DNA from 2 places in the Streptomyces sp. URMC 124 genome. Region 1 is predicted to be linked to the other one. Evidence: riboswitches for the same ligand, from Rfam matches in the RefSeq annotation. Region 1 holds a riboswitch; the other holds the start of a gene.
The links. Region 1 has a riboswitch for thiamine pyrophosphate ahead of thiO (glycine oxidase ThiO). Riboswitches for the same ligand answer to the same signal wherever they lie in the genome.

Region 1 (5,308 bases):
CAGGGGCCGGTGCAGAAGTAGTCCACGCCGGGCTCGGCGGCCGCGGCGTCCACCTCGGCCTCGGCGTGCGTGGACCGGCCGATCAGCACCTCCTCGCCCAGGACAGCGCGGGCGGCGGGCACCGGCAGGTCGCCCTGGCCGAGGTGCAGCACGTCGGACCCGGCGGCGTGGGCGACGTCGGCCCGGTCGTTGACCGCGAAGAGCTTGCCGTGGCGCCGGGCGGCGTCGGCGAAGACCGCGAGGTGCTCCAGCTCCTCGCCCGCCTCCATGCCCTTGTCGCGCAGCTGGACGACGTCGACTCCGCAGGCGAGGACCGCGTCGAGGAATTCCGGCAGGTCGCCCTGGCGCTTGCGGGCGTCGGTGCACAGGTACAGCCGGGCGTCGGCGAGGAGCGCGCGGGCGGTGGCGGACATCGGGTGGTTCCCCCCGGGTCGGCGGTGTGCGGGCGGGGGCGTGCTCCGCCCGCACACCGGACGGTTGTGACGGGCGCGACCGGCGCGCCCGTATGAGGATCGGGCCCGGAAACGGACCGGGCCCTCAGGCGGATCTGCGGCTCGGGCGGCTCAGACGGCGAGCGCCTGGGCGCGCCGCTTCACCTCCGTGCCGCGGTTCTCCCGCAGCGCGTCCGCCGGGGTGCCCGGCAGGGAGGGGTCGGCGGTGAACAGCCACTCGAGCATTTCCTCGTCGGTGAAGCCGTCGTCCCGCAGCAGCGTCAGGGTGCCTGCCAGGCCCTTGACGACCTTGCCCTCGCCGATGAAGGCGGCGGGCACCATGAGCACCCGGTTCTCACCGCGGCGCACGGCGATCAGCTGGCCCTCCTTCACCAGCTGCCGCACGCGCGTCACCTCCACGCCGAGCTCCTCGGCGATGTCGGGAAGGTTGAGCCAGGCGGGAACAAGCGCGTCGATCTTTGCGTCAATCTCGGTCACGGGACAAGCCTGCCATCTGCCGCTGACAGCCGGTAGCCGGGTTGACCCGACCCGGGCGCGTCACAGTGCCGCGGCCTTCAGCGGCACGGACGCGTCGGCGGCCTTGGCGCGGTCGAGGCGGGTGCCCTTCTCGATGAGCTTGCGGCCCTGCGCCAGGTCCCTGGGGCGGCCGACGGCCAGCAGGGCGACCAGGACGCCGTCGCGCAGCCAGCACACGCTCCAGGCGGAGCTCGCCGGGTCGCCGCGCCACAGCAGCTCGTCGGCGCCGGCGTGGTGGCCCGCGTACTGCACGAACCGCCCGAACTGCTCGGACCAGAAGTACGGCACCGGGTCGTAGGCGGGGCCCTCTGCCGGGCCGAGCACGATGTTCGCCGCGACGGTCCGCGGGCCCTGCATGGCGTTGTCCCAGTGGTGCACCAGCAGCCGCTCGCCGTAGCGGGCGGAGGGGAACGACGCGCAGTCGCCGACCGCGTAGACGCCCGGCAGCGAGGTGCGCAGCCGTTCGTCGGCGAGGACGGCGCGGTCCGCGCCGAGCGCGATGCCGGAGCTCTCCAGCCAGCCGGTCGCGGCGCGCGCCCCGACCCCGACGACCACGGCGCCGGCCGGCAGGCGGGTGCCGTCGGCCAGCACGACCGCGTCGTCCTCCACGGCGGTCACCCGCGCGCCGAGCACCAGCCGGGCGCCGCTCTCGGCGTACCAGGGGGCGATCCGGGCGGCGACCTCGGCGGGCATCGCGCCGGCGAGGACCCGGTCCGCGGCCTCCACCACGGTCACCTCGCAGCCCGCCTCCCGGGCGGCCGTGGCGACCTCGGCGCCGATCCAGCCCGCGCCGACGGCCACGACGTCGTGCTGCGCGGCCAGGACCGGCCGCAGCCGCACGGCGTCGTCGAGGGTGCGCAGCAGGTGGACGTTCGGCAGGTCCTCGCTGCCGGGCAGCCGGACGGGCTCGGCGCCGGTGGCGATGACCAGGACGTCGTAGGGCACCGGCCCCGAGGCGGTCTCCACCAGGCGCTCGGCCGGGCGCAGGCCGGTGGCCTCCCGCCCGAGCTGCAGGTCTGTCCCGAGCAGGGCGAAGTCCACCTCGAACGCGGAGCCGTCGGCCTTGCCCAGCAGGACGGCCTTGGAGAGCGGAGGCCTGTCGTACGGCGGGTGCGGCTCGGCGCCCAGCACGGTGACGGTGCCGGCCCAGCCGAGCTCGCGCAGGGCGACCGCGGTCTGCACGCCGGCCATTCCGGCACCCACGATGACGACGCGCCGCTCACTGGCGGCAAGTGGCTCTTCCCGGTGCTCGCTCACCCGATCACTGTAGGCCGAGGCCCGCACGCGCGGCCCTCCGGGCGCCCGGCAGGCCCTCGCCCCGGGTTCGCGCCGCGTACTAGGGTGGCCGGTGCACGCACTCGCGGGAGCCCGGACGACCGGGCTGAGAGGGAGGCTGGACGGCCTCCGACCGTACGAACCTGATCCGGGTCATGCCGGCGAAGGGAGGGGCTGGACACCTCATGGCCGCGTCGACGACCACACCGACCGCGCCGACCCCGTCCGCCTGCGACGTCCTCGTCGTGGGCGGCGGGCTCATCGGGCTCGTCACCGCCTGGCGCGCCGCACAGCGCGGACTGCGCACCGCCGTCGCCGATCCCGCACCGGGCGGCGGCGCGGCGCGCGTCGCCGCCGGGATGCTGGCCGCGGTGACCGAGCTGCACTACGGCGAGGAAGCGCTGCTCGCCCTCAACCTGGCCTCCGCGCGCCGCTATCCGCACTTCACGGCCGAGCTGGAGGAGGCGAGCGGTCTCGCCACCGGCTACCGCACCTGCGGCACGCTCGCCGTCGCCCTCGACGCCGACGACCGCGAGCACCTGCGCGAACTGCACGCCCTGCAGCAGCGCTGCGGCCTGGACTCGCAGTGGCTCACGGGCCGCGAGTGCCGCCGCCTGGAGCCGATGCTCGCGCCCGGCGTACGCGGGGGGCTGCGCGTCGACGAGGACCACCAGACCGATCCCCGCAGGCTCGCGCGGGCGCTGCTCACGGCCTGCGAGCGGGCCGGGGTCGCCTTCCACCGCGCCGGGGCCGCACGGCTGCTGCTCGCCGGGGACCGCGCCGCCGGCGCCGAGCTCGCGGACGGCAGCCGCATCGCCGCGGACCAGGTGGTGCTGGCCGCGGGCAGCCGCAGCGGGACGCTCGCTGGCGTCCCTGCCGAGGTCCTGCCGCCCGTGCGCCCGGTCAAGGGCCAGGTGCTGCGGCTGCGCGTCCCGGACGCGTACGCGCCCTTCCTCTCGCGCACCGTGCGGGCGGTCGTCCGCGGCGGCCCCGTGTACCTGGTGCCGCGCGAGAACGGCGAGCTCGTCCTCGGCGCGACCACCGAAGAGCTCGGCTGGGACACCACCGTCACCGCCGGCGGCGTCTACGAGCTGCTGCGCGACGCCCACGAGCTCGTGCCCGGCATCACCGAACTGCCCCTGGTGGAGACCTCCGCCGGGCTGCGCCCCGGCTCCCCCGACAACGCCCCCCTCCTCGGCCCGACCGCCCTGCCCGGGCTGCACGCCGCAACCGGCCACCACCGCAACGGCGTCCTCCTCACCCCGCTGACCGGCGACGTCATGGCCGAGGTGCTGACCACCGGGCGCCTCCCCGAGGAGGCCCGCCCCTTCACCCCCCGACGCTTCTCGAACGCGCTGCAGGAGCTGCCCGTATGAACCCCAGCGACCCCACTGACACCCCCGAGGCCCACATGGGCATCAGCGTCAACGGCGAGCACCGCGAGGTGCCCCACGGCCTGACCCTCGACACCCTCGTGGCGAGCATGACCACCGCGCCCGGCGGCGTGGCCGCCGCCGTCAACGAGGCCGTCGTGCCGCGCGGCCAGTGGCCCGCCACGCGGCTCGGCGCCGGCGACCGCATCGAGGTCCTCACCGCAGTGCAGGGGGGCTGATCAGCTCTGATGGCGGACGACCTGCTCACCATCGCCGGCACCACCTTCGGCTCCCGGCTGATCATGGGCACCGGCGGGGCGCCCAGCCTCGACGTCATGGAGCGCGCCCTGCTCGCCTCCGGCACCGAGCTGACCACCGTCGCGATGCGCCGCCTGGACGCGAGCGTCCGCGGCTCCGTGCTGTCCGTGCTGGAGCGGCACTCCATCCGGGTGCTGCCGAACACGGCCGGCTGCTACACGGCCGGCGAGGCCGTGCTGACGGCCCGGCTGGCCCGGGAGGCGCTCGGCACGGACTGGGTCAAGCTCGAAGTGATAGCCGACGAGCGCACGCTGCTGCCCGACCCCGTCGAGCTGCTGGACGCCGCGGAGATCCTCGTGGACGACGGCTTCACGGTGCTGCCGTACACCAGCGACGACCCGGTCCTCGCCCGCAAGCTGGAGGACGTCGGCTGCGCGGCGATCATGCCGCTGGGCTCGCCCATCGGCTCCGGCCTCGGCATCCGCAACCCGCACAACTTCCAGCTGATCACCGAGCGGGCCGGGGTCCCCGTGATCCTCGACGCGGGCGCCGGCACGGCCTCCGACGCGGCGCTCGCCATGGAGCTGGGCTGCGCCGCCGTGATGCTCGCCTCCGCGGTGACCCGCGCGCAGGAGCCGGTGCTGATGGCGGAGGCGATGCGGCACGCCGTGGAGGCGGGGCGGCTGGCGTACCGGGCGGGGCGGATCCCGCGGCGGCACTTCGCCGAGGCGTCGTCTCCTGCGGAGGGCCTGGCACGTCTCGATCCGGAGCGGCCCGAGTTCGCTCAGTAGCAGGGGCTGCCCGGTCGGGGCCTGGTCCCCACCCCTTTTAGACTCGTCGCGTGGATACGACGCTAGGGGACCCGTTGGTCGGGCACACGCTCGACGGCCGCTACCGGGTCGAGGCCCGCATCGCCGTGGGCGGCATGGCCACGGTCTACCGCGCCCTCGACACCCGGCTGGACCGGGTGCTCGCGGTCAAGGTGATGCACCCGGGCCTGGCCGCCGACACCGCGTTCGTCGAGCGCTTCATCCGCGAGGCCAAGTCGGTGGCGCGCCTGGACCACGCCAACGTGGTGGGGGTCTACGACCAGGGCACCGACGGCCCGTACGTCTATCTGGCGATGGAGTACGTGCCCGGGTGCACCCTGCGCGACGTGCTGCGCGAGCGCGGGGCCCTGCAGCCCCGCGCCGCCCTCGACATCCTGGAGCCGGTGCTGGCCGCGCTGGGTGCGGCCCACCTGGCGGGCCTGGTGCACCGCGACATGAAGCCCGAGAACGTGCTGATCGGCGACGACGGCCGGGTGAAGGTCGCCGACTTCGGCCTCGTCCGGGCGGTGGACACCAACACCACGGCATCCACCGGATCCGTCCTCGGCACCGTGTCGTACCTGGCCCCCGAGCAGCTGGAGCACGGCACCGCCGATCCGCGCGT
Region 2 (5,308 bases), on a different contig from region 1:
CACCAGCAGCGCCACGGCGCACACCAGCATCAGGATCGTGCTCAGTGCCATCGCCTGCCCATAGGTGAGCTCTCCGGGACGACCCAGGAGCCGGGCCACCGCCACAGGCAGCGTGGGGCTGTCGGGGCGGGCGATGAAGACCGTGGCCCCGAATTCGCCCAGGGACACGGCGAACGCGAAGCCGGCCGCGACGCCCAGTGCACGGCCGACGAGGGGCAGGTCCACCTCGCGCCATGCCCGCAGAGGAGAGGCCCCCAGCACGCCGGCCGCCTCGCGCAGCCGGACGTCCACGGCGCGCAGGACGGGCAGCACGGTCCGTACGACGAAGGGCACGCCCACGAGGGCCTGCGCGAGCGGCACCAGGATCCAGGAGGCCCTGAGGTCCAGCGGCGGCTCGTCCAGGCTGATGAGGAAGCCGAAGCCGACCGTCACGGCGGACGTGCCGAGCGGGAGCATCAGCAGGGCGTCGAAGCCGCGGACGAGCCGCCCCTCGCGCCGGGTCAGCGCAGCAGCCGCGAGCCCGCCGATGACGACGGCGATGGCCGTCGCCGCCAGGCCGTACGCGAGCGAGTTGCCGATCGCCTCCAGGGGGGCGACGACGAACGTTCCGCCGTTGCCGTCGGCGGAGGCCAGGGCGCGGTAGAAGGCCAGTCCGTAGCCGTCCGGGCCGTCGAAGGAGCGCAGCACGAGGACCACGAGCGGGGCGAGGATGAGCACGGCGACGACGGCCAGGACGGACGCCAGGAACGCCCACTCGGCCGCGCCCCGCGGGCGCCGCGCCGTGCGCGCCGGGTCGACCAGCCGCAAGGTCGCCTCACGTCGCCGCACCGTCCACGCGTGCACGGCCAGCAGTGCGGCGACGGCGGCGAACTGCACCAGCGTCAGGACGGCAGCGGTCGGCAGGTCGAGCATCTGGGCGGTCTGCTGGTAGATCTCGACTTCCAGCGTGGCGTAGCGGGGACCGCCGAGGATCTGCACGACGCCGAAGGAGGTGAAGGTGAAGAGGAAGACCATGAGGGCCGCGGCGGCCACGGCCGGCGCCAGCGCCGGCAGCGTGACCCGCCTCCAGGCCGCGAAGCGCCCCGCGCCCAGCACCCTGGCCGCCTCCTCCTGGCGCGGGTCGAGCTGGGCCCACAGGCCGCCCACGGTGCGGACGACCACGGCGTAGTTGAAGAACACGTGGGCGATCAGGATCGCCCAGACGGTGGTGTCGAGACGCACCCCGCACCACTCGTCCAGCAGCCCCCCGCGCCCGAGCAGCGCCAGGAAGGCCGAGCCGACGACGACGGTCGGCAGGACGAAGGGCACGGTCACCACGGCGCGCAGCGTGCGCTTGCCGGGGAAGTCGAACCGCGCGAAGGCGTACGCCCCGGGCAGGGCGAGGGCAAGCGTGAGGGCGGTGGAGGCGGCCGCCTGCCAGGTGGTGAACCACAGCACGTGGCCGATCGCCGGGTCGGTCACGACCTCGCCGATGCGGCCGAACTGCCACTGTCCGCCCTCCTTCAGCCCCCGGGAGACGATCGCCGCGACGGGATAGGCGAAGAACACCGCGAAGAAGGCGAGCGGCAGGGCCATGAGGCCGAGCCGCAGTGCTGTCCGCCGCCCGGCCCCACCGGGGCCTCGTGCGGGGCCCCGTGCAGGGGCCCCGGGCTCTACTTCAGGACGAGCGAGGACCATGCCTTGACCCACTGCTCGCGGTTCTTGGCGATCTTCTCGGGGGCCATGGTGCCGGGCTCGTTCACCTGCGCGCCGTACTTGGTGAACAGCTCGGGCAGCTTGGCGTCCTGGTTGGCGGGCTTGACGAACATCTGCAGCGGCATGTCCTCCTGGAACGTACGGCTCAGCAGGAAGTCGATCAGGGCCTTGCCGCCCTCGGTGTTCTTCGCGCCCTTCAGCAGCCCGGCGAACTCCGTCTGCTGGAAGCAGGTGCCCGTGGCCACACCGGTCGGGCCCTCCGCGGGCTGCGGCTTCACGCCGAGGACCTCTGCCGGCGGGCTGGAGGCGTAGGAGACGACGAGGGGCTTGTCGCCCTTGGCCTTCTTGCCGCCCGCGGAGCCGGAGAAGCGCTCGTTGTAGGCCTGCTCCCAGCCGTCGACGACCTCTACGCCGTTGTCCTTGAGCTTCTTCCAGTAGTCCTGCCATCCGTCGTCGCCGTACTTGGCGATCGTGGCGAGCTGAAAGGCGAGGCCCGGGGAGGACGTGGCGACGTTCTCGGTGACGAGCAGGTTCTTGTACTCGGGCTTGATCAGGTCGTCCAGGGACTGCGGCGGGGCCAGCTTGTGGCCGGCGAAGTACGCGCGGTCGTAGTTGACGCAGATGTCACCGGTGTCGATGGGCGTGACCCGGTGCTCGCCGGCGTCGGCCTGCAGCTTCCTCGGGACGCGGTCCAGGCCCTTGGCCTCGTACGGCGCGAAGATGCCGTTGTCGAGCGCACGGGAGAGCAAGGTGTTGTCGACGCCGAAGAAGACGTCGCCCTGCGGGTGGCTCTTGGAGAGGATGGCCTGGTTGACGGCCTGGCCGGCGTCGCCGCCCTTGAGGACCTTGACCTTGTAACCGGTCTGCTGGGTGAACTGCTTCAGCACCTCGTCGGACGCCGCGAAGGAGTTGTGCGAGACCAGGGTGACGGTCTTGTCCTTGCCTTCGGACGTGTCCGAGCTCCCGGAGCCGTCCGAGCCGCCGCACGCGGCCAGGGCCGGAAGGGCGAGCATGCCGGCGGCAACTGCGCCGATGGCACGCCGCAGGTTGGTGTTCATGATCGAGCTGACTCCCTACGCCGGTATGACCCGGATCAGGTCCGAGGGTCTGCGGGCCGTGCCGCACTCTCAGCGCCCCCTGGGCGCTCCCCTGTCGGATTGTTCATTTGTGCGAGGGCACCGTATCAGTGCCCTCGCCATGGATCGGCGTCTGACCTGGGGCCCTGGCTCAGCGCTCGGCTGCTGCCAGCTGCCCGCAGGCGCCGTCGATCTCCTGGCCACGTGTGTCGCGGACGGTGACGGGCACCCCGTGCGAGGCAATCGCCGCGACGAAGGCACGCTCGTCCTCGGGGCGCGAGGCCGTCCACTTCGACCCCGGGGTGGGGTTGAGCGGAATGAGGTTGACGTGCACGCGCTTGCCCTTGAGGAGGCGGCCCAGGAGGTCGCCGCGCCATGCCTGGTCGTTGATGTCACGGATCAGGGCGTACTCGATGGAGACCCGGCGGCCGGACTTCTCCGCGTACTCCCACGCGGCATCGAGGACCTCGCGGACCTTCCAGCGCGTGTTGACCGGCACCAGGGTGTCGCGCAGCTCGTCGTCCGGGGCGTGCAGGGAGACGGCCAGACGGCATTTGAAGCCCTCGTCGGCGAAGCGCAGCATCGCCGGGACCAGGCCCACCGTGGAGACCGTGATGCCGCGCTGGGAGAGCCCCAGGCCGTCCGGCTCGGGATCCGTGAGGCGGCGGATGGCGCCGACGACCCGCTTGTAGTTGGCCAGCGGCTCGCCCATACCCATGAAGACGATGTTGGACAGCCGCGCGGGGCCTCCGGGGACCTCTCCGTCGCGCAGCGCCCGCATGCCGTCCACGATCTGGTGGACAATCTCGGCCGTCGACAGATTGCGGTCCAGGCCGGCCTGGCCGGTGGCGCAGAACGGGCAGTTCATGCCGCAGCCCGCCTGCGAGCTGATGCACATGGTGACGCGGTCCGGATAGCGCATCAGCACCGACTCCACCAGCTTGCCGTCGTGGAGCCGCCAGAGGGTCTTCCGGGTGGTGTCGTCGTCGCACGAGATGTGACGTACGACGCTCATGAGCTCCGGCAGCAGCTCGGCGGCGAGCTTCTCGCGCGCCGCCGCCGGGATGTCGGTCCACGCGGCGGGATCGTGCGCGTACCGGGCGAAGTAGTGCTGCGAGAGCTGCTTGGCCCGGAACGGCTTCTCACCGATCGCGGAGACGGCCTCGCGCCGCTCGGCGGGCGAGAGGTCGGCAAGGTGCCGCGGGGGCAGCTTGGCGCCGCGGGGGGCGACGAACGTCAGTTCTCCAGGCGCGGGGGCCATGAGCAAAAACTCCTCATTGACGACGGCGGATGACCTCCGCAATCGCGGAGCCAGCGGCAGGACGAAGCCGGAACCCGGAGATCTCACAGGGGCACCCCCGCAGGCGCGGGGCCGGAAAAGGGCCCGCTGCACGGCAGCGAGCCCTTCCAGGGTACCTGGCCCGGCTCAGGAGCCGACGAAGACGACCATGAGGAGCCACACCACCGGCGCGGTCGGCAGGAGCGAGTCCAGCCGGTCCATGATGCCGCCGTGCCCCGGCAGCAGGGCGCCCATGTCCTTGATGCCGAGATCCCTCTTGATCATGGACTCGCCGAGGTCTCCCAGCGTGGCGCTGATGGCGACGGCGAGGCCGAGGAGCAGCCCCTCCCACCACGCACCCCCGTCGATCAGGAACTGCATGCACAGGGCGCCGGCGACCATCGCGAAGGCGACCGCCCCGAGCAGCCCCTCGCGCGTCTTGCCGGGGCTGATGCGCGGGGCCAGCTTCCGCTTGCCGAACTTCCAGCCCACCGCGTACGCACCCGTGTCGCTGACCACGGTCAGGATCAGGAAGGTGAGCACCCGCCACGCGCCGTCTCCGGCGGCGAGCATGAGGGCCACGAAAGTGGCCAGGAAGGGCACGTAGAAGGCCGCGAAGATGCCGGCCGTGACGTCCTTGAGGTAGTCGTCCGGCGACTCCGTCATCCGCCACACGAGGACGGCCAGGGCCGTGAAGGCCACGGCCACCCACGCGCCCTCGGCACCGCTGGCGTAACCGGCGATGACCATGGCGGCTCCGCCGACCGCGAGCGGCACCAGCGGGGCGCGGATCGCCTTGCGCTCGGCGAGGCGGGAGGTCAGCTCCCACAGCCCGACCACGACGGCGATCACGATCACGCCGAGGAAGACGGGCTTGTAGATGAACAGGGAGGCGAGGATGACCGCACCGAGGCCCACGCCGACCCCTATCGCCGCCCGCAGGTCACGGCCGGCGCTCTTCTTTCCTGCCTTCGGCGGCTCGGGGGAGGCAGGCACCGGGGCGGGGTCCTGGGGCCTGATGTCGGGCTCCTGTTCATCGCGGAACAGGGGGCCGCGAAGATGAGCGGCCCCCTGGTCACGGTCGTCCTGGTCTCCGCCTGAGGGGGGCACGATGGGCATGGGGCGAGTCTGCGCCGCGACGCCCGCCTCGTGCACAGGACCCGCCGAACGGGCCGCAGTGGACGGCCCCCGGTCGGTGGACCCCCGGTATCCGGCGCTCGGCGGGGTCCCCCAGGATGTCTCGTTCATCAGACCTCGA

Region 2: another riboswitch for thiamine pyrophosphate. It lies ahead of ACSNOG_RS04515 (thiamine ABC transporter substrate-binding protein); the one in region 1 lies ahead of thiO (glycine oxidase ThiO).

What each region holds. Positions count from the first base shown of each region.
Region 1 covers NZ_JBPQTS010000144.1:431-5,738, reverse strand. Annotated here, with positions in the region: gene thiE (thiamine phosphate synthase) at 1-413, opposite strand, end outside; gene ACSNOG_RS25365 (Rv2175c family DNA-binding protein) at 564-929, opposite strand; gene ACSNOG_RS25360 (NAD(P)/FAD-dependent oxidoreductase) at 990-2,159, opposite strand; TPP riboswitch at 2,319-2,430, shown strand; gene thiO (glycine oxidase ThiO) at 2,429-3,619, shown strand; gene thiS (sulfur carrier protein ThiS) at 3,655-3,855, shown strand; gene ACSNOG_RS25345 (thiazole synthase) at 3,865-4,665, shown strand; partial or broken gene ACSNOG_RS25340 (protein kinase domain-containing protein) at 4,716-5,308, shown strand, end outside.
Region 2 covers NZ_JBPQTS010000012.1:49,677-54,984, reverse strand. Annotated here, with positions in the region: gene ACSNOG_RS04520 (ABC transporter permease) at 1-1,677, opposite strand, end outside; gene ACSNOG_RS04515 (thiamine ABC transporter substrate-binding protein) at 1,653-2,753, opposite strand; TPP riboswitch at 2,749-2,856, opposite strand; gene rlmN (23S rRNA (adenine(2503)-C(2))-methyltransferase RlmN) at 2,923-4,032, opposite strand; gene ACSNOG_RS04505 (phosphatidate cytidylyltransferase) at 4,198-5,298, opposite strand; gene frr (ribosome recycling factor) at 5,298-5,308, opposite strand, start outside.